3 regions of the Pseudomonas sp. ArH3a genome follow, and region 3 is predicted to be linked to each of the others. Evidence: riboswitches for the same ligand, from Rfam matches in the RefSeq annotation. Region 3 holds a riboswitch; each other region holds the start of a gene.
What was found. Region 3 has a riboswitch for cobalamin ahead of cobW (cobalamin biosynthesis protein CobW). Riboswitches for the same ligand answer to the same signal wherever they lie in the genome.

Region 1 (7,455 bases), 1.7 Mb from region 3:
CAGCGCAATCAGGGTGGTCACCGGCAGCGCCTGCACGCCTTTCAAGATCGCCAGTTGATGCTGGATATCCAAGTGATTGGTCGGCTCATCCAGCAGCAGAATCTGCGGGCGTTGCGCCAGGGCGCGGGCGATGTGCACGCGTTGGCGTTCGCCGCCGGAGAGGCTGCGCCAGGCGCGGTGGCTCAGGTGGGTGGCGTCCACGTCATGCAGGGCCTGGTTGACGATGGCGTCGTCTGCGCCGGCCCACGGGCTCAGCGCCGACAGCCAGGGCGTGCGGCCCAACGCCACGGCGTCGAACACGCGGATGGCGTCGTCGGTGTCGGCCTGTTGTTCCACCACCGCCAGCTGTCGTGCAATGGCGCGCCGGGACAGGTCGCCCAGGCGTTGGCCGCCCAGGCGCACTTCGCCGCTGCCAGGCGTGCGTAACCCGGCCAGCAGTTTGAGCAGGGTGGATTTGCCGGAGCCGTTTGGGCCGACGATGCCGAGGGTTTCGCCTAAGGCCACGTCCAGGTGAACATCACGCAGTAACTCGGCGTCGCGCACCTTAAAACCCAGGCCCGTGCAACTGAGTACCGTCATCGCGCATTCCTCCGGCCGATCAGGATCAACGCAAACACCGGCGCGCCGACCAATGCCGTGACCACGCCGACCGGAATCACCTGGCCCTTGATCAAGGTGCGCGACAGCACATCGGCGGCAATCAAAAACAACGCGCCGCCCAAGGCGCTGGCCGGCAGCAACCGCGAATGCCCGGTGCCGACCAGCAGGCGCACCGCGTGGGGGATCACCAGCCCGACAAAGCCGATAGAGCCGACCAGCGACACCATCACCGCCGTCACCAGCGCCGCGCAGCCCACCAGTACAAACTGCACGCGGCGCACTGGAATGCCCAGCGACGCTGCCGAGTCGGTGCCGAAAGTGAACGCATCCAGCGCGCGGCGGTGCCACAGGCATACCGCCAAGCCTGCGACCGCCACCGGCACCGCCAGCCACACCGACGGCCAGCGCACGCCGCTGAGGTTGCCCAGCAGCCAGAACAGAATGCCGCGCGCCTGTTCGGAGCTGGCCGACTTGGTGATCAGGAACGCGGTGAGGGCATTGAACAGCTGCGAGCCGGCGATGCCCGCGAGGATGATCTGGCCGGTGCCGCTGGAAGAACCGCTGGCGCGCGCCAGCAAAATCACCAGTGCGAACGCCGCCATCGCCCCGACAAAGGCACCTGCCGAGAGTGAAATCAGCCCGCCGCCCACGCCGATCAGTGCCACCAAGACCGCGCCGGTCGAGGCGCCGGCGCTGATGCCCAGCAAGTAAGGGTCGGCCAGTGGGTTACGCAGCAACGATTGCAAGATCACCCCGCAGGTGGCCAACCCCGCACCGCACGCGGCGGCGACCAGGGTGCGGGTCAGGCGGTAGTTCCACACCACGCCTTCGTCGATCGGGTCCAGCACGTAGCCGGCGGCCAGCAGTTTATTGGCGAGTACTTGCAACACCACCTGCGGCTCGATAGCGGTTTCGCCGATGGCCACGCCGGCGAGTACGGCGAGCAACAGCAGTGTCAGGGCGAGTAGGGAGCGGATCATTTGTGCAGGTCGTAGCCGTCGATGGCGCCGGCCAGTTGTTCCAGGCCGTCGAACATGCGAATGCTGGCTTGCAGCGCCAGGGCGTCAATAATGATGATGCGGTTGTTTTTCACCGCGTCCATGTTGCGCGTGACGGGGTCGCTGCGCAGGAAGGCGAGTTTCTTTTCATGGTCGTCGGCCGGGTAGCGGCGGCGGTCCATGCGGGCGATCACCAGGAAGGTCGGGTTGGCCTTGGCGAGGGTTTCCCAGCCGACGGCTGGCCACTCTTCATCAGACTGTACGACGTTGCGCAGACCGAGGGTTTGCAGCATGAATTCGGGAATGCCCTTGTGACCAGCCACGTACGGGTCGCTGGCCATTTCGGCGCTGGAGAACCATACCAGCGCGCTGGCCTGCTTGAGGCCTTTGCCTTGGGCTGTGGCGACGGACTTGGCCAGGCGCGCCTTGAGTGCGTCGTTCAACTGCTGGCCGCGCGCTTGTACGTCGAAGATCTCGGCCAGTTGGCTGATGCTCTTATAGACAGTGTCGATGCGAAACGGCTCCAGCCGCGTGCCGTCGGCGCCGACGAGGTTGTCCTTGCCTTCGCAGTCGGAGGGCAGCAGGTAAGTGGGGATTTTCAATTCGTGGAATTGCTCGCGGGTGCCGACCACGCCCTGCGGGCCGACCACCCATTCCAGCTCTGCGGCCACCAGTTGCGGGCGCTTGGCGATCACCGCTTCGAAGCTCGGCTCGTTGTCGGCCAGGCGCTCGATGTTGTCGTTCTGAGCCTTGAATTGCGGCAATACGCTGTTGAACCACAGTGAAGTGCCAACCACGGTGTCGGCGACGCCCAAGGCATAGAGCATCTCGGTGGCGGCCTGGCCGATGGTCACGCTGCGCGCGGGCGCTTGCTGAAAGGTGAGGGTGCTGCCGCAGTTCTGCACCGTCAGCGGGTAAGCAGTCGGTGTGGCGTGGGCCAGGCCACAGAAGGCGAGGCCGGTGATCAGGGCGGTAACGCGTGGCAGCATGGGGCAATCTCCGGGAGAACCGTACGTGACAACAGGGGAGGTACGGCTCGGAAATACACCCACGGACGCTGCAGGTTTTGCAGGGCACGGATGGCCTTCCCGGACACCCCGCCGGTCAGTGATGTAGCTGGGCCGGCAGGTCTCCTGACTGATGCGTCGTCGCCTCGCTCCGGCCTTCCCGGGCAATGCCCAGTGGCGATGTGGAGCAGGCTCAGCACCTACAGTTGCGGGGGCAGTTTCGATTGGCGCGATGGGCTGCGCTTCGAATTCCCTATTAGTCCCGTTTGGGAACCGGCGCGGTATGGTAGTCGATCATGGCAACGAGGGGGAGCCTGATCCGCGCAATTGGCCTGTTGCAGCCACTGGGGTCTCTATCCCTTGGCATAGGGTGTACCATCAGTCTCTGTTCATCAGATATTAGTCAGACATGCCCACGCATAGCGAAGAGAGCCGCCGGATCGTAGCTTCTCTGGCGCACCGTGTTGGTCCGCACGCTGACACTGCAAGCATCGCCACGGCGATTGTTTCCATTTTGCAGGATATGGGCGCAGCACTGGCGCCCATTATCGGCCAGCAAGGCGTCGCCGCGCTGTACCGCCGCAGCTTCCATCTGTGCGTCTCGCCCCGTCCACGCCTGGCCGGCACCTATGACAGCGTGCCGGCCGCGATGGACCTGATTGCCCTCAAATCCGTACTCGTCGAGCAGAACGAAACCGATGCGCTGTTTTTCGGTGAGGTGTTGCTGACAACCCTCTACGAGCTTCTGACCACGCTGATCGGGCCTTCACTCACCGCACGTCTGCTGGTTGACGTGTGGAAGCCTTCTTCGAGCGACACCTCTTCGCAGGAAATTTCGCCATGAGCACCAAAGTGACTATCAACCGTCTGGCCACGGGTGTGCCAGGACTGGACGAGGTCCTGGGCGGAGGCCTGCCGGAGTTTTCGTTCAACTTGATCGCAGGCCCTCCTGGGTGTGGCAAAACCACCCTGGCGCACCAGATGATGTTTGCCCTGGCCACACCAGAGCGCCCAGCGCTGTTCTTTACCGTCCTCGGGGAGCCGCCGCTGAAGATGCTGCGTTATCAGCAGCAGTTCGATTTTTTCGACAGCGAAGCGATCAACCAGTCGATTCGCTACATCAATCTGGCCGACGACACCTTGGCCGGCGACCTGGACGAAGTGTTGCGGCGCATTGTCAGCGAGGTCGAGGCGCATTCGCCGTCGCTGGTGTTTGTTGACTCGTTTCGCTCCGTGGTGCTGGCCAGCCAGACCCAGCACAACCCGAACAACAACCTGCCGCAGTTCATCCAGCAACTGGGCATGTTGATGACCACGTGGCAGGCGACGACCTTCCTGATCGGGGAATACTTCACCGAAACCGACACCAACCCGATTTTCACCGTGGCCGACGGCCTGATCTGGCTGCGCCAGAGCGTCGAGCGCAACTCGATGGTGCGCAAGATGGAAATTATGAAGATGCGTGGCCAACCGACCTTGCCGGGGCTGCACACCTTCCGTATTGCCACTTCGGGCGTCAAGGTGTTCCCGCCGGCTGCTATCAATCGCGCAGTTGACGCGCCATCGACGTTCCCGATCACCCGCCTGAAAATGGGCGTGCCGGCACTCGATGAGATGCTCGGTGGCGGCCTGCCTCGCGGGTATTCGCTGTTGGTGGCCGGGCCATCAGGCTCGGGCAAGAGCATCCTGGCGGCGACCTTCCTGGCCGAAGGCGCGCGCAACGGCGAAACCGGGGTGATTGCGGTGTTTGAGCAACGGCCCAACCATTCGCAAAACCCTAAATTGGCCGAGTTGATCAAGCGCGACAAGATTGGTTTGGTGGACAGCCGCTCGCCGGACCTGTCCATCGACGAAATCGTGCAATTGCTGCTCGGCGAAATCAGCCGTTTGAACGCCACCCGCGTCGTCATCGACTCGCTGTCGGGCTTTGAACTGGCGCTGGCGCCGACCTTTCGCGCGGACTTTCGCGAGTCGCTGTCACGCATGGTGACTGCGCTGACCGCTGTGGGGGTCAGTGTATTGATGACCTCGGAGCTGGAAGACCGCTACACCGACCTGCGTTTCAGCCCTTACGGCACCGCGTTCCTGACCGACGCGATCATTGTGCAGCGCTATATCGAAGTCGAGAGCCGTTTACTGCGCATCATGGCGGTGGTCAAGGTGCGCGCCAGTGCCCATTCCGATCAACTGCGCCAGTACCACATCGACGATAACGGCCTGCAGATCCGCGACATGCTGCCCGAGCAGGAAGGGTTGCTGGGCGGGCGGCCGACCAAGAAAATTTCGACGGGAGCCAAACATGTGTGAGCCCGACTCATGAGTGACGGCGGCCGTAAGAATGACAGTGAGCTGAAGAATGCTGCTCACGAACTGTTCCTGCTTGGGCAAAAAACCGTGGAGGCGCGCGCCGTACTCGCCGCCCTGCAACAGCAATTGACTGACGCCAGCAGCCGTCTGGTGGATACCCAGCACGTCGAGCAGGTGATCGAGGCCAATCAGCAATTGGTGCTGGCGATTCTTCTCGCGCAGTCAGACGCGGTCAATCTGCCGCGTGTGGAGGAGCAGCGCCTTTACCAGGAGCTTCGCGAGGCGAATGCGCAATTGGTGATCGCGGCACTCAGCGCCCAAGACCTGCAGGCGACCGCCGAGCGTGCGCTGGGCCAGCAGAAAAGAATCCTGGCGATGGTCGCGCATGAGCTGCGTAACCCGTTAACACCGATCAGCATGATCGCCGAGCGCATGGTCCGGCTGCCGAGCGACCAGCTGCCGCGCATGCGTGAGCTGATCGAAGGCCAGGTGCAGCATATTTCACAACTGGTGGACGATTTGCTGGACGTGTCCCGCGTCAGCACGGGCAAGCTGCACATCGAACGCAGGGAGGTCGACATGCTGCAGATTCTGAGAAGCGCCATTGATGCGTGCGGCCCGGTGATGCGCGCGAAAAATCAGCGGTTCGATGCCCACCTGCCTGACGGCAGCTTGATGCTCATGGGTGACGCGGGGCGCCTTGCGCAAATTCTGCATAACCTGCTGGCGAATGCAGCCAAATACACGGCGGTGGGCGGTACCATTGTGATGTCTGTCAGCGTGGCGGATGAGTTGAGGATCAGCATTGCTGACAACGGCATTGGTGTGTCGGCCAAGGCGCTACCGTTTATCTTTGATCCTTACGTGCAGGATGAGCACGCCATCGGCTTTAACTGCTCTGGCTTGGGGATTGGCTTGACGGTGGTTCGCGAGCTGGTGGAGGCGCATGGCGGCAAGGTCACCGCCATCAGCGAGGGCAAGGGCTGTGGCAGTGAGTTTGTGGTGACGTTGCCGTTGTTGAATGCCTGATTAGCGCCGTCCTTTTGGCGAGCGGGCTTGCCACAACAATCCGCTCGCCACAGAAGGATTTGACTTACTTGCGATCCAACCAAACCGTCTGTGCATTGCAGAATTCCCGCACGCCAAAGTGCGACAACTCCCGCCCGAACCCACTCTTTTTCACACCGCCAAACGCCACCCGAGGGTCGGACACGCTGAAGGCGTTGACGAAGATCCCGCCGGTTTCCAGCTGGTTGGCGATATCCCGTGCCTTGGCCGAGTCGGTGGTGAAGATGCTGGCGGTCAGGCCGAACTCGCTGTCGTTGGCCAGGGCCACGGCGTGGTCGGCATCGCGGGCGGTGATGATCGAGGCCACGGGGCCGAACAGTTCCTGTTTGAACGAGGTCATTTGGTCGGTGACGTTGGCCAGCACGGTCGGCTCATAGTAGTTGCCGGCGCCGGGGACTTTGTTGCCGCCCAGCAACAGGGTCGCGCCTTCTTCCAAGGTGGCCTGGACCTGGCCATGCAGCTCGTCGCGCAGGTCGAAGCGGGCCATTGGGCCGACGTAGGTGCTGGTCGCAGTCGGGTCGCCCATCACCAACGCGCGGCTGGCTTCGAGGAATTTGGCGGTGAAGGCGTCCACCACGCCTTCTTCGATAATCAGGCGCTTGGCGGCGGCGCAGACTTGGCCGCTGTTCTGGAAGCGCCCGATCACAGCGGCCTGCACGGCGGCGTCGAGGTCGGCGTCATTGAGCACGATGAACGGGTCGGAGCCGCCCAGTTCCAGCACACATTTCTTCAGCGCCGCGCCAGCCTGTGAGCCGATGGCGATGCCGGCGCGTACGCTGCCGGTGAGGGTGACGGCGGCGATGCGTGGGTCGGCGATGGCCTGGGAGACGCCGTTGTTCGTCACGTTGACCACTTCAAAAATGCCTTCGGCGAAACCGGCTTTCTGGAACGCTTGCTGGATCAGGTAGGCGCTGCCCATCACGTTGGGTGCATGTTTGAGCACGTAGGTATTGCCGGCCAGCAAGGTCGGCACGGCACCGCGCAGCACTTGCCACACCGGGAAGTTCCACGGCATTACGGCGAAGATCGGGCCCAGCGGGCGGTATTCGATCTGCGCGCTGCCGTTGTCCACCAACGTCGGTTCTGGCGCCAGCATGGCCGGGCCTTGGGCGGCATACCACTCGGCGAGTTGCGCGCATTTTTCGATTTCGGCACGCGCCTGGGCGATGGGTTTGCCCATTTCCAGGGTGATCATCTGCGCCATGTCCTCGGCTTGATCACGCAGGGCAGCGGCCAAGGCCAGCAGCCATTCGGCGCGTTGGCTCACCGGCTGGCGGCGCCAGGTGCGGAAGGCAGCGGTGGCGCGGTTGAGCGCGGCGTCCAGTTGCGCCTCGGTTTCGTAAGGGTAGCTGGCGACTGTTTCGCCGTTGGCGGGGTTGATCGACAAGGCGTGGGTCTGGTGAGTGATAGCGTTCATGGCACCGTCCGGCTGAATGAGTGGAATGGATTGAGCCTACGGGGATGTATGTTTTCTG
Region 2 (7,455 bases), 2.1 Mb from region 3:
GGCGACCTGTACCCGATGCTCGGGATTGTTGCGGTGTTCATGGTCGGCCAGGCCCTTGAAGGCATGGTGTTGACGCCGCTGCTGGTGGGTGACCGGATCGGCCTGCACCCGGTGGCGGTGATCTTTGCGATCCTGGCGGGCGGTGAGCTGTTTGGTTTCACCGGCATCCTGCTGGCGCTGCCGGTGGCGGCGGTGATCATGGTGCTGGTGCGCCATGTGCACGATTTGTATAAAGATTCGGATGTGTATACCGGGGCTGAAGACCCCGATCTGTAACCGCTTCGTCACAAACCCGGCCCAGGCCGGGTTTGTTGTTTTTGGAAGGTGGTGTCAAACTATTTGCGCAAATCGCCCCAAGTTAACGCAAACCTTTGATTTTGCTTGTGGTCTGCTGCATTGTGCGCCCGGCGTCACGGGTATAAACTTTGCAAACTTTACACAGAGGCCACTAACGGTTCGTTTGGAGCCGTTCAGTCAGCATGAAACCGATTCAGCTGCCCTTGGGTGTGCGTCTGCGTGACGACGCCACCTTTATCAATTACTACCCAGGCGCCAATGCCGCTGCACTCGGCTATGTCGAGCGGCTCTGCGAAGCCGACGCCGGGTGGACTGAAAGCCTGATCTACCTGTGGGGCAAGCACGGCGTGGGGCGTACCCACCTGTTGCAGGCCGCGTGCCTGCGCTTCGAGCAAATGGGTGAGCCGGCGGTGTACCTGCCATTGGCTGAGTTGATGGACCGGGGTATCGGGATCTTCGACCACCTGGAGCAATACGAGTTGGTGTGCCTGGATGATCTTCAGGCGATTGCCGGTAAGGCGGATTGGGAAGAGGCGCTGTTTCACCTGTTCAATCGCTTGCGTGACAGCGGCCGGCGCCTGTTGATCGCCGCGTCCACCTCGCCACGTGAGCTGCCAGTGAAGCTGGCCGACCTCAAGTCGCGCCTGACCCTGGCGCTGATCTTCCAAATGCGCCCGCTGTCCGACGAAGACAAACTGCGCGCCTTGCAATTGCGCGCATCCCGTCGCGGCTTGCACCTCACCGATGAGGTCGGGCACTTTATCCTCACCCGTGGCACCCGCAGCATGAGCGCGTTGTTCGATTTGCTCGAACAACTCGATCAGGCCTCTTTGCAGGCTCAGCGCAAGCTCACCATTCCTTTCCTCAAGGAAACCCTCGGCTGGTAGCCAGCCCTTGTATTACGGGGCTTTCGGCAAATTTCAGGCGCCAGAAAACCTGCGTTTGGGCCGCTTTGGCCACGCAAAAGGCGCGTATAGGGTATTAAGGGCTTAGATGTCATAGTCCAAACAAGAAGTCACATAGATCACGATTGAATTTGCAAATCGATGTGATAGAGGGCATAGTCTCGGCTTCTTTACACATCAGCCACGGTCGTGCCCATGCTAAATCGCTTCGCACCCCTCGTGCCTCTCGCACTCGTTACCCTGTTGTTTGGTTGCGCCACCCACACTCAAAACGTGGCTGAGCAGCAAAAACCAGCACAACAGTCTCAGGCAAAATTCGTTGCAGCGCAGTCTTCCACTGTCTATCAGGAAGCTCTCTATAAAGAAGAGCAGGCAACTGAGAAAGAACTCGCCGCCTTCGCCGGCAGCAAGCCTTACCAGCTTCCAGTTCTGGCCGACAGCATCCTCGAACGCGGCATGTCCCTGATCGGTACCCGTTACCGTTTCGGCGGCACCTCCGAAGCCGGTTTCGACTGCAGCGGCTTCATCGGCTATCTGTTCCGTGAAGAAGCGGGCATGAATCTGCCTCGCTCCACGCGCGAAATGATCAACGTGGATGCACCGTTGGTCGCACGCAAGAACCTCAAGCCCGGTGATCTGCTTTTCTTTAGTACGGCTGGCCGTGGTCGTGTGAGCCATGCCGGTATCTACTTGGGCGATAACCAGTTTATCCACTCCAGCAGCCGTCGCAGTGGCGGTGTTCGAGTCGACAACCTGGGTGACAGCTACTGGAGCAAAACCTTCATCGAAGCCAAGCGTGCACTCGCCATGGCCCCGACTACGGTTACCGCTAGTAAGTAAAGTTAAAGTGATACTTGAAGTTTGACGTGTAAGCGCTAGAATCCCTGGACATTGTTGTAATCCGTTCGCGCGAGCTTTGCTTGCGCGTTCTGGTTTTCAGCGCTCGGCAGCGAAAGCCGCATCCAGACCAGGATTGTTCTGCCCATGTCGACCTCAGCCCGCCTCATTCTTCTGGTGTGCGCCGCGCTTCTCAGCGCCTGCGCAAGCCGACCACCGCCGCCCGCCCCTGTAGCGGTCAAGCCTAAGCCGGTGTTCAACTACTCCACGCAAAATTTCTCGCCGGCAGCCGAAGACGTGCTCTTCCGTGCGCTGGGCCTGGTCGGCACGCCTTATCGTTGGGGCGGTAATACGCCGGACTCCGGGTTTGATTGCAGCGGCTTGATCGGGTTTGTCTACCGTGACGCTGCGGGCATCAGCCTGCCGCGCACCACCCGTGAATTGATCGTGATGCGTGCCCAGGATGTGAGCGAAAACAACCTGCAGACCGGTGACCTGATCTTCTTCGCGACCGGCGGCGGCTCACAGGTAAGCCACGCGGGTATCTACGTGGGCGAAGGGCGATTCGTACATGCACCGCAAACCGGCGGTACGGTGAAGCTCGATACCCTGTCCAAGGCCTATTGGCAGAATGCTTATTTGAGCGCCAAGCGTGTATTGCCTGCGAATCTGGCGCGCAACCCCTAGAAATCAAAATGTGGGAGCAGTGCTTTTGTGGGAGCCGGGCTTGCCCGCGATGCAGGCACCTCGGTCTTATCGTTAAACCGAGTTGATGCCATCGCAGGCAAGCCAACCCCCAAAAAAAGCCCGCTCCCACATTGGTTTTATGGCGTCTTACTTAGCCGCCGACACCCGCCACACCTTATTCCCCACATCATCGGCCACCAGCAAATCCCCCTGCTGATCAATTACCACGCCCACCGGCCGGCCCATGGCTTTTTCATCACTGTTGAGGAACCCCGTCAGCACATCCACCGGCTGCCCTTTAGGCTGACCACCCTCAAACGGCACGAAAATTACCTTGTAGCCACTGTGCGGCTTGCGGTTCCACGAACCATGCTGGCCGATAAACGCGCCGTTGCTGAACTGCGCCGGGAGTTTGCTGCCCTCAGCGAAGGTCAGGCCTAAAGACGCAGTGTGCGGGCCCACCGCATAGTCCGGGGCGATGGCCTTGGCGACCAGGTCCAGATTCTGCGGTGAAACGCGTATATCCACATGCTGCCCGTAGTAACTGAACGGCCAGCCATAAAACGCGCCGTCCTTGACCGAAGTGATGTAGTCCGGCACCAGGTCGCTGCCGATTTCATCGCGTTCATTCACCGCCGTCCACAGCTTGCCACTCTGCGGTTCCCAAGCCATGCCGTTGGGGTTACGCAAGCCGGAGGCAAAAATGCGGTGCTGGCCGGTGGCGCGGTCGACTTCCCAGATCGCCGCGCGACCTTCTTCCGCCGCCAAGCCGTTCTCGCCGACGTTGCTGTTGGAGCCGACACTCACATACAACTTGCTGCCGTCCTTGCTGGCCACCACGTTTTTCGTCCAGTGGTGGTTAATGCTACCGCCGGGCAAGTCGACCACTTTGGTGCCGGCGGCCTTGATTGCGGTTTCGCCCGGCTGATAAGGAAAGCGCAACAGCTTGTCCGAGTCGGCGACATACAAGTCGTTGCCGACCAAGGTCATGCCGAACGGCGAGTTGAGGTTCTCCAGGAACACCGTGCGCGTTTCGGCGACGCCGTCGTGGTTGGCATCACGCAGCAGCGTGATGCGGTTCGGGCTCGGCACGCCGGCGCCGGCGCGGCCCATGACCTTTTCCATCACCCAGCCGCGAATGCCCTTGGAGTCATCCGGCTTGGGCGGGGCGTTGGTTTCTGCCACCAGTACATCACCGTTGGGCAACACATACAGCCAGCGCGGGTGGTCCAGGCCTTCGGCAAATGCCGCGACCTGAGTACCGGCTGCGGCTGTCGGCTTCGCGCCCTCTGGCCAGCCAATCGCCGGGGCGATATTCACGGTGGGGATCAGGGTTTTGTTCGGCTCCGGCAGCTTAGGCGAGGGCCCGGTGCCGTCTGAGACCTTCAGAGTAGAGCTTTCACCGCAGGCGGCGAGGGTGCCTGCCAGCATGATCAGTAGGGCGAGTCTGGTTTTATGCATGGTTTTCTCCTTAATACCTGTAAGGGTAGAGGTGTTTGCCGGTCAGATCGTTCCAGTACAAGGCCAGCTTTAATTGACGCTCCACCCCCAACCCACTAACCTTCGCGGCTTGTTCCAGGTGCTCTGTGACCGGTGGGTCGACAGAGTGAAACAGGGAAGCCGGTGAGTGAGCGCACTTCTACACAGTGCTGCCGCAATTCCGGCGCTGCCCCCGCAACGGTAAATGAGTGAAAACGGTGCCTTTTGCCACTGTATCTACGTGATATGGGAAGGCGCACCGTTGGCCTGCTTTCTATAAAGGGAGGCCACTCATGAGTCCGGAGACCGGCCTGAAACATCCAACAGCATCACGGTGGGCGATGCTTGGCTGTCTGTTATTTCTTTTTCCTGCCCGCCGTTTTTGTCCAGCCCCAACGGAGAGCTGTCATGACCGATTCCCCCGACCGCGACGAACGCCACCTGGCGCGCATGCTGCGCAAAAAAGCCGTGATCGATGAACGTATCGCCAATTCCCCGAGCGAATGCGGCTTGCTGCTGGTATTGACCGGCAACGGCAAAGGCAAGAGCAGCTCGGCGTTTGGCATGCTCGCCCGCGCCATGGGCCACGGCATGCAGTGCGGCGTGGTGCAGTTCATCAAGGGGCGCAACAGCACCGGTGAGGAACTGTTCTTCCGCCGCTTCCCCGAGCAAGTGCGCTTTCACGTGATGGGCGAAGGCTTCACCTGGGAAACCCAGGACCGCCAGCGCGACATCGCCGCCGCCGAAGCCGCCTGGGCAGTTTCCCGCGAACTGCTGCAAGACCCTTCCATCGGCCTTGTGGTGCTGGATGAACTGAACATCGCCCTCAAGCACGGCTACCTTGATCTGGACCAGGTACTCAGCGACCTGCAAGCCCGCCCGCCGATGCAGCACGTGGTGGTCACCGGCCGTGGCGCTAAGCCTGAGCTGATCGAAATGGGCGACACCGTCACCGAAATGGGCATGCTCAAGCACGCGTTCCAGGCCGGTATCAAGGCACAGAAGGGCGTCGAACTTTGAATCAGCCCCGTCATTGCCCGGCCGTCCTGATCGCCGCACCGGCGTCCGGCCAAGGCAAAACCACCGTCACCGCCGCGCTGGCGCGTTTGCACCGCAACCTGGGGCGCAAGGTGCGCGTGTTCAAATGCGGGCCGGACTTTCTTGACCCGATGATCCACGAACGCGCCAGCGGTGCGCCGGTGTATCAATTGGACATGTGGATGGTCGGTGAGCAGGAAAGTCGCCGTTTGCTGTGGGAGGCGGCGGGCGAAGCCGACCTGATCCTGATCGAAGGCGTGATGGGCCTGTTCGACGGCACGCCCTCCAGCGCTGACCTGGCGCGGCACTTTGGCGTGCCGGTGCTCGGGGTGATCGACGGCACCGCCATGGCCCAGACCTTTGGTGCGCTGGCCTTGGGCTTGGCGCGCTATCAGCCCGACCTGCCGTTCGCCGGCGTGCTGGCCAACCGCGTCGGCACCCTGCGCCATGCACAATTGCTCGAAGGCAGCCTCACCGAAGGCCTGCGCTGGTACGGCGCGCTGTCGCGGGAAACCGGGATCGAATTGCCCAGCCGCCACCTGGGTCTGGTGCAAGCCAGCGAATTGAATGACCTCGACGTGCGCCTGGACGCCGCCGCCCAAGCCCTGGGCAGCAGTTGCGAAGTAGCCTTGCCGCCACCGGTGACCTTCGCCGCGCCTGAAGTGATCGAAGCCGAGCCCTTGCTGGCCGGCGTGCGCATCGCTGTCGCCCGTGACGAAGCCTTTGCCTTCACCTATGGCGCCAGCCTCGACCTGCTGCGGGCGATGGGCGCCGAGTTGTGCTTCTTCTCGCCGATTCACGATAGCGAATTACCTGACGCCGACAGCCTCTATTTGCCCGGTGGTTACCCGGAATTGCACCACCAGGCGCTGTCGGAAAACACCCCGATGCTCGACGCGATCCGCGCCCATCACGCCGCCGGTAAACCCATGCTCGCTGAATGTGGCGGCATGCTTTATTTACTGGACTCGCTGACCGATGTCGACGGCACCCGTGCCGAACTGGTCGGCCTGCTGCAAGGGGATGCGGTGATGCAAAAGAAACTCGCAGCCCTGGCCCTGCAAAGCGTCGAGTTGCCGGAAGGCGTACTGCGCGGTCACACCTATCACCATTCCCTGACCAGTACTGAGTGGCAGCCAATTGCTCGTGGGCTTAGCCCTAACGGCGGGCGCGGTGCTGAGGCGGTTTACCGACAGGGGCGGATGACGGCTTCCTACGTGCACTTTTACTTTCCCTCCAACCCTACGGCGGTGGCTGCTTTGTTTGCGCCGAGCCTTGAGAGTGCTATCGCAGGCAAGCCAGCTCCCACATCGACAGCGTTCGCAAATCAAAATGTGGGAGCGGGCTTGCCCGCGATAGGGCCATGACTGACAACGCCTACCCCCAAGCCGAACGCGACGCCGTCTACCGCGCCATCGCCGAACGCCGCGACATGCGCCACTTCACAGGTGGCAGCGTGGCCCCCGACTTGCTGCACCGCCTGCTCCAGGCCGCGCACCAGGCGCCCAGCGTCGGCTTGATGCAGCCCTGGCGGTTTATCCGCATCAGCGACCGCCCATTGCGCGGGCAGATTCAGCAACTGGTGGAAGAAGAGCGCGTGCGCACCGCCGAGGCGCTGGGCGAGCGCTCCGATGAATTCATGAAGCTCAAGGTCGAAGGCATCCACGACTGCGCCGAAGTGCTGGTGGCGGCACTGATGGATGACCGCGAACGCCATATCTTTGGCCGTCGCACCTTGCCGGAAATGGACATGGCGTCGTTGTCCTGCGCGATCCAGAATCTGTGGCTGGCGGCTCGTGTCGAAGGCCTTGGCATGGGCTGGGTCTCGTTGTTCGAACCGCAAGCCCTGGCCGACCTGCTGGGCTTGCCGCCCGGTGCCAAACCCCTGGCGGTGTTGTGCCTGGGCCCGGTCGCCGAGTTCTACCCGGCACCGATGTTGCAGCTCGAAGGCTGGACCGAACCACGGCCGCTGAGTGACATGTTGTATGAGAATGTGTGGGGAGTGAGTCAATGAGTGTGGCCTTGCTGTGTGTCGCTGCCGTGGCGCTGGATGCGCTGCTGGGCGAGCCCAAGCGCTGGCATCCGCTGGTGGCGTTCGGCAACTTCGCCGGGCGCATCGAGCAGCGTTTCAACAGCGGTGGCCGCGGCTGGCGCAGCCACGGCGTGACCGCGTGGTTTGTCGCGGTGGTGCCGCTGACCCTGCTGGCCACCG
Region 3 (7,455 bases):
AAGAAGATATCCAGCGTTTAGCTAAACATCTCAAGGCTCAGGAGCCGGTTTTGGTGGTGTTGGAAGCAACTGGGGGATATGAGCGGCTTGCGGCTGCGGAGCTTTGCGCTGCGGGACTGCCAGTCGTTGTCGTCAACCCCCGCCAGGTGCGTGATTTCGCCAAAGCTACCGGTCGGTTGGCTAAAACCGATGCTCTGGATGCCCAGGTGATTGCGGAGTTTGCCCAGGCGGTCAAACCCGAGATTCGAGAGATGCCAGATGAACACACTCGTGAGCTGGCAGATCTACTCACTCGACGCCGCCAACTCATCGACATGATCGTGGCGGAGGAGTCTCGGCTGAAGCAGGCGGTATTCAAGGCACTTCGAAGAGACATCAAGGCACATATCACCTGGCTTCAAAAGCGGCTTAAAAGCACAGACGATGACTTGCACGAAGCCATCAAGGCTTCCCCGGTCTGGAAGGCCAATTATGATTTGCTACGCGAGGTCGCTGGTGTTGGCAACGTGCTCGCACTTTCGCTGCTGGCGATGGTTCCGGAGCTGGGCAAGGTTAATCGCAAACAAGTGGCTGCCTTGGTTGGTGTGGCGCCTTTTAACTGCGATAGCGGCCTCTACAAAGGGCGTAGACGGATATGGGGTGGTCGAGCTGAGGTTCGAAGTGTGCTTTACATGGCCGTCTTGTCCTCGAAGAGCCATAACCCGGTGATCGAGAGGTTCTACAACCATCTGCTTGCTGCAGGAAAGACGAAGAAAGTAGCGCTGGTTGCATGCATGAGAAAGCTGCTGACGATCTTGAATGCGATGGTGCGCGATCAAAAGCATTTCGCTGAAATGGCTTGAATTTCGACACGGTTGCTTCGGCTTGAATCCGTGGGCCGCCGCGATGGGCCATCCTTGGCCCATCGCGGCTAACCCGGCGTCCTGCCGGGTTACCCACGGATTCAAGCCTGCGTTCGGCCATCGTGGTTAACGGGGCGCCTCAGATCAAGATCAAGATCAAGATCAAGATCAAAAGCAAGAGCAAGAGCACGGCGGCCTAGTAGCCGACCTGAGTGGTAGAAGCAAAAGCAGGGCAAAAGCACAGCAGCACACTCTCTGTCTGATGTACCGAGATCCAACTGTGGGAGCGGGCTTGGCTGCCAGCACCGCAGTGCTCTGCTTTTCTGTGGGAGCTGGCTTGCCTGCGATGCAAGCACCTCGGTGTGTCAGGCATAACCAGCCGATGCCATCGCAGGCAAGCCAGCTCCCACATTTGATTGAGTTTCATCTTCCAAGATCAGGTCGGCTGTCAGGCCGCCTCGGCTTGCTTTTGATCTAACCACTCAGGTCGGCTACTAGGCCGCCGTGCTTTTGATCTTGATCTGAGGCGCCCCGTTAACCACGCTGGCCGAACGCAGGCTTTGGAGCGGGGGTAAACCGGCAGGACGCCGGTTTAGCCGCGATGGGCCAAGGATGGCCCATGGCGGCGGCCCCCGCTCCAAAGCCGGAGTGAGGGCACACCGAGCCTAGGCGAGGTGCCGAGTGGTGGGGCAAGAGCCCTTTGCTTACTTTGGGGCTTTTCCAAAGTGAGCCGCTGTAAGAGCGGAACCATTAGTGGCCGTTACGGCAAGAACGGATATGTACACCAACCAACCAACCAACCAACCCAACCCCATCATTGACCATCCCCCACGCACTGCGTAGCCTTGCACCTTCGAGGTTCTTCGGCCCACGCCGAAGCTAAGAAGGGAACGCGGTCCAAGCCGCGGCTGCCCCCGCAACTGTAAAGGGTTTAGCTGACTGCCACGCCACTGCCAATACGGCGGGAAGGCGCAGCCAGCGCCGGTCGCAAGACCCGCACGCCCCAAGCCAGGAGACCTGCCTCGCAACCGATTTTCTACTTCAACCGGGCGGGGTGATCCGGTGACGAAATCCGCTGCTGCGCGCCGTCGCAGGGCCTATCGTCCCGTATGCCCGCCCCAAAGGGCATCCGATGAAAACACTGGCCAAACTCCCCGTCACCATCGTTACCGGCTTTCTCGGCTCGGGCAAAACCACCTTGCTACGCCACATGCTCGACAACGCCCAGGGCCGTCGCATCGCCGTGATCGTCAACGAGTTCGGTGAGTTGGGCATCGACGGTGAAATTCTCAAGCAGTGTTCCATCGGTTGCACCGAAGAAGAAGCCAACGGCCGCGTGTACGAACTGGCCAACGGCTGCCTGTGCTGCACCGTGCAGGAAGAGTTCTTCCCGGTGATGCGCGAACTGGTTGCCCGTCGCGGCGACCTCGACCATATCCTCATCGAAACCTCCGGCCTGGCCCTGCCAAAACCGCTGGTACAAGCCTTCCAGTGGCCGGAAATCCGCAGTGCCTGCACCGTTGACGCAGTGATCACCGTGGTCGACAGCCCAGCCGTGGCCGCTGGCACTTTTGCGGCGTTCCCGGACCAGGTCGACGCCATGCGCAAACTCGACCCGAATCTGGATCACGAATCGCCGCTGCACGAGCTGTTCGCCGACCAACTGGCCAGCGCTGACCTGGTGATCCTCAACAAAGCCGACCTGATCAGCCCTGAAGACTTGGCCCGCGTGCGCCTGGAAGTCGCCGAAGAGCTGCCGCCCGCCGTGAAGGTCATCGAAGCCAGCAGCGGTCGCCTGCCGCTGGACGTGCTGATCGGCCTGGGCGCCGGCTCCGAAGAACACATCGACGGCCGCCACAGCCACCACGACCATCACCACGACGATGAAGGCGAGCATGACCACGATCACGACGCCTTCGACTCCATCTCCATCGACCTGCCGCAAGCCGACGAAGCGTTGCTGCTCGACGCCTTGACTCAGTTGGTGGTGCAGCACGGCATCCTGCGCGTCAAAGGTTTCGCCGCGATCCCGAACAAGCCGATGCGCCTGCTGATCCAGGGCGTGGGTACGCGTTTCGACAAGCACTTTGACCGTGCCTGGGGCGCCGACGAAGCACGCATCACGCGCCTGGTGCTGATCGGTCAGGAACTGGACGCGGCGGGCCTCGAAGCGCAGCTGCGCGCAGCGCTCAGCGTTTAACCCATGCACCTGCTCAGGACCCAGCCCGGTGGTTTCGTCTCCGACGACAATATTGCCGACTTAGGCCAAACCCCCGCTGAACTGGTGATCCTGTGCAGCGGTGATTCCAGCCTGGCGTTGTTGGCCGAAGCGGCTCAACAGCTGCCCGACGACTACCCAAGCGTTCGCCTGGCCAACCCGATGCAGGTGCAAAACCACGCCTCGGTCGACCTGTACGTCGATGAGGTGCTGCGCCACGCCAAGGTCATCCTGATTTCGCTGCACGGCGGCATCGGTTACTGGCGCTACGGCATCGAGCGCCTGGTGGAATTGGCCGAGCGCGGCGTGCAACTGATCCTGGTGCCGGGCGATGACCGCCCGGACCCGGAACTCAGCAGCCTCAGCACCGTAGGCGTAGACGATCGTGATCGCCTCTGGCACTTCCTGCGCCAGGGCGGGCTGGGCAATGCCTTGGATTTTTATCGCTGTTTGGCAAGCCGCTACCTGGGCCGCGACTACGCCTGGGCCGAGCCGCAAACCTTGCCGCGCACCGCGATTTATCACCCGCACATAGCCAACGCACGCCTGAATGATTGGCAGGCGGATTGGCAGCCGGATTTCCCCGTGGCTGCGGTACTGTTTTACCGCTCGCACCTGCAGGCGGCCAATACCGGTTTTATCGATGTGTTCTGCCAGCGCTTGCAGGCGGCGGGCCTTAACCCGTTGCCGATGGCGGTGGCCAGTTTGAAAGAGCCTGGCTGCCTGACGGTGGTCGAGGACTTGCTGGATGAAGTGCAGGCGGCGGTGATTCTGAACACCACCGGGTTTGCCCAATCCAGCCCCGAAGCGCCGCATTTGCGCCCGTTTCGCCGCAATATCCCGGTAATCCAGGCAATTTGCGCCCAGGACAACCAGCCCGGCTGGGAGGCCAGCGAACAAGGCCTCGGCCCGCGCGACTTGGCGATGCACATCGCCTTGCCGGAGCTGGACGGGCGCATTATCAGCCGCCCGATCAGCTTCAAGGACCTGGCCTGGCGCAGCGAGCGCAGCCAGTCCGACGTGGTGTGCTACCGCGCCGCGCCCGAGCGCATGGATTTCGTCGCTGAGCTGGCACGCCGTTGGGTCGAACTGGCGCGGGTGCCGAACGCGGATAAACGCATCGCGCTGATCCTCGCCAACTACCCGACCCGCGACGGCCGTATCGGCAACGGCGTGGGTCTGGATACGCCGGCGGCGGCGCTGAATATCCTGCGCGCGCTGCAAGCCGAAGGCTATCCGCTGCCCCGTGAGTTGCCCGACAGCGGCACCGCCCTGATCCACGAATTGCTCGGTGGCGTGACCAACGACCTCGACAGCCTCGACCTGCGCCCGTGCCATCAAAGCCTGGGCCTGGATGATTACGAGGCGCTGTTCAAGCGCTTGCCCGAAGCCAATCGCCAAGCCGTGCTGGAGCGCTGGGGCGCACCCCACACCGACCCGATGTGCCGCGACGGCCGCCTGATGATCGCCGGCCTGCGTTTTGGCCTGACCTTCGTCGGCATCCAGCCGGCGCGCGGTTATCAGGTCGACCACAGCGCGGTGTACCACGACCCGGACCTGGTGCCGCCTCACGGCTACCTGGCGTTCTACTTCTGGTTGCGCCACACCTACGGCGCCCACGCCGTGATCCACGTAGGCAAGCACGGCAACCTCGAATGGCTGCCGGGCAAAGGCGTGGGGCTGTCGGAAAACTGCTGGCCTGATGCGCTGCTCGGGCCGCTGCCGAACATTTACCCGTTTATCGTCAACGATCCGGGTGAGGGCGCCCAGGCCAAGCGCCGCACCCAGGCGGTGATCATCGACCACTTGATGCCGCCGCTGACCCGCGCCGAAACCTACGGCCCGCTGCGCAATCTTGAGCTGTTGGCGGACGAGTATTATGAGGCGCAATTGCTCGACCCGCGCCGCGCGCTCGAACTGCAAAAAGACATCCTCAAGCTGGTGCGCGAGACCCGTATCGACCAGGAACTTGAGCTGGATAACGACGCCGACGCGGCGGTCTGGCTGCCGCGCCTGGACACCTACCTGTGCGACTTGAAGGAGTCGCAGATCCGCGACGGCCTGCATATCTTTGGCGAGTCGCCCGAAGGCCGCTTGCGCATCGACACCTTGCTGGCCTTGCTGCGCATCCCGCGCGGCGATGGCCGTGGCCCGCAATCGAGTTTGCTGCGCGTATTGGCCAAGGCCTTCGAGCTGGGTTTTGACCCGCTTGATTGTGCGCTGGCCGAGCCCTGGACCGGGCGCCGCCCCGAGGTGTTGCAGCAAATCGATCAACAGCGCTGGCGCACCGCCGGTGATACCCGCGAGCGCCTGGAGTTGTATGCCGCGCGTTTGATCGAGCAAGCGCTGGAAGGGCCGCTTGAGCAACTTGAAGAGCCCGGTTGGGAGGATGTGAAGTCGGTCATTGAGAGCCTGCGCATCGTCGTCGCGCCACGCCTGGACGCGTGCGGGCCGGCGGAAATGCGCGGTTTGCTGGATGCTTTGAGCGGCCTTTTCGTACCGGCCGGCCCCAGCGGCGCGCCAAGTCGCGGGCGCCTGGATGTGCTGCCCACCGGGCGCAATTTCTTTACCGTGGACGTGCGCAACCTGCCCACCACCACGGCCTGGCGCATTGGCTTCCAATCCGCCAACCTGATCCTTGAACGGCACCTGCAAGACCATGGCGATCACTTGCGTCAGCTCGGCCTGTCGGTCTGGGGCACGGCCACCATGCGCACCGGCGGCGACGACATCGCCCAGGCCATGGCGTTGATGGGCGTGCGCCCGGTCTGGGCCACGGGCAGCCAGCGGGTGGATGACTTTGAGATCCTGCCGATCAGTTTGCTCGACCGCCCGCGTGTTGACGTGACGCTGCGCGTGTCCGGGTTCTTCCGTGACGCGTTCGCCAACCTGATCCGCCTGTTCGATGCGGCGGTGCAGGCGGTGGCGGCCCTGGATGAACCGGATGATATGAACCCGCTGGCGGCCAAGGTGCGCAGTGAGCGTGAGGCCTTGCGCCTCTCGGGCCTGGACGCAGAAGCCGCAGCCAAACAAGCCGGCTGGCGCATCTTTGGCGCCAAGCCGGGGGCGTATGGCGCGGGCGTGCAGGGCGCGATTGACGGTCGTCTGTGGCAGAGCCGCGAGGACTTGGCCGAGGTCTACTTGAACTGGGGTGGCTACGCCTACGGTGGTTCCGATGAAGGCACCGCTGCCCGCGAACAGTTCGCCCAGCGCCTGAGCCAGGTGCAGGCGGTCCTGCAAAACCAGGACAACCGCGAGCACGACTTGCTCGACTCCAACGACTATTACCAATTCCAGGGCGGTATGCTCGCCGCCGTGGAAACCCTGAGCGGCGATAAGGCCGCCAGCTACCATGGCGACCATAGCCAGCCCGACTTGCCGAAGATCCGCACCTTGAAGGAAGAGCTGAACCGGGTGATCCGTTCCCGCGCCGCCAACCCCAAGTGGATCGACGGCGTGAAGCGTCATGGCTATAAAGGTGCGTTCGAAATGGCCGCAACCGTGGACAACCTGTTCGCGTTCGACGCCACCACCGCACTGATCGATGATCACCAATACGCCTTGCTCGCTGACGCGTACCTGCTCGATCCTGACACCCGGGCCTTTGTGCAGCAGCACAACCCCGATGCCCTGCGCGACATGACCGAGCGCATGCTCGAAGCCCAGCAGCGTGGCATGTGGCAAGAGCCGGGCGCCTATCGCGAGGCGTTGGAAAACCTGTTGTTGGACATAGAAGAAGGCAGCTAGCGCGCCACAACAAGCGGCAGCCACAACAAGCAGGCTAGCCACAACAAGGCCGCCCACAGGAAATTACCTGTGCCGCAGAATTTAACGAGAACGTGCATGACTGATATTCCACATTTCCCACTGTCCGCCGTGGTCGGCGCCGACGACCTGAAACTGGCGCTGTGCCTCACCGCCATCGACCCGAAAATCGGCGGTGTGCTGATCGAAGGCCCGCGCGGCATGGCCAAGTCCACCCTGGCACGTGGCCTGGCGGACCTGCTCGCCAGTGGTCAGTTCGTCACTTTGCCGTTGGGCGCCACCGAAGAACGCCTGGTCGGCACCCTGGACCTGGACGCCGCACTGGGCGAAGGCCGTGCGCAGTTTTCCCCCGGCGTACTGGCCAAGGCCGATGGCGGCGTGTTGTACGTCGATGAAGTCAACTTGCTGCCCGACCACTTGGTGGACCTGCTGCTGGATGTGGCCGCCAGCGGCACCAACCTGATCGAGCGCGATGGCATTTCCCATCGCCACTCGGCACGTTTTGTGTTGATCGGCACCATGAACCCGGAGGAGGGGGAGTTGCGCCCGCAGCTGCTCGACCGTTTCGGTTTCAACGTGGCATTAAGCGGGCAAACGCTGCCCACCGAGCGCGGGAAAATCATCCGGCGC

Region 1: it holds a riboswitch for cobalamin, as region 3 does, so the genes downstream of both, K0P33_RS21610 (ABC transporter substrate-binding protein) here and cobW (cobalamin biosynthesis protein CobW) in region 3, are expected to answer to the same signal.
Region 2: it holds a riboswitch for cobalamin, as region 3 does, so the genes downstream of both, cobO (cob(I)yrinic acid a,c-diamide adenosyltransferase) here and cobW (cobalamin biosynthesis protein CobW) in region 3, are expected to answer to the same signal.

What each region holds. Positions count from the first base shown of each region.
Region 1 is NZ_CP080330.1:4,726,025-4,733,479, reverse strand. It holds gene K0P33_RS21620 (ABC transporter ATP-binding protein) at 1-579, opposite strand, end outside; gene K0P33_RS21615 (iron ABC transporter permease) at 576-1,580, opposite strand; gene K0P33_RS21610 (ABC transporter substrate-binding protein) at 1,577-2,587, opposite strand; cobalamin riboswitch at 2,704-2,898, opposite strand; gene K0P33_RS21605 (hypothetical protein) at 3,015-3,449, shown strand; gene K0P33_RS21600 (ATPase domain-containing protein) at 3,446-4,912, shown strand; gene K0P33_RS21595 (HAMP domain-containing sensor histidine kinase) at 4,922-5,941, shown strand; gene K0P33_RS21590 (aldehyde dehydrogenase family protein) at 6,006-7,397, opposite strand.
Region 2 is NZ_CP080330.1:5,092,902-5,100,356, reverse strand. It holds gene K0P33_RS23285 (AI-2E family transporter) at 1-276, shown strand, start outside; gene hda (DnaA regulatory inactivator Hda) at 480-1,184, shown strand; gene K0P33_RS23275 (NlpC/P60 family protein) at 1,398-2,042, shown strand; gene K0P33_RS23270 (C40 family peptidase) at 2,187-2,726, shown strand; gene K0P33_RS23265 (sorbosone dehydrogenase family protein) at 2,874-4,187, opposite strand; cobalamin riboswitch at 4,287-4,535, shown strand; gene cobO (cob(I)yrinic acid a,c-diamide adenosyltransferase) at 4,614-5,225, shown strand; gene K0P33_RS23255 (cobyrinate a,c-diamide synthase) at 5,222-6,610, shown strand; gene bluB (5,6-dimethylbenzimidazole synthase) at 6,607-7,257, shown strand; gene cbiB (adenosylcobinamide-phosphate synthase CbiB) at 7,254-7,455, shown strand, end outside.
Region 3 is NZ_CP080330.1:2,992,232-2,999,686, forward strand. It holds gene K0P33_RS13775 (IS110 family transposase) at 1-842, shown strand, start outside; cobalamin riboswitch at 1,682-1,882, shown strand; gene cobW (cobalamin biosynthesis protein CobW) at 1,975-3,042, shown strand; gene cobN (cobaltochelatase subunit CobN) at 3,046-6,807, shown strand; gene K0P33_RS13790 (AAA family ATPase) at 6,904-7,455, shown strand, end outside.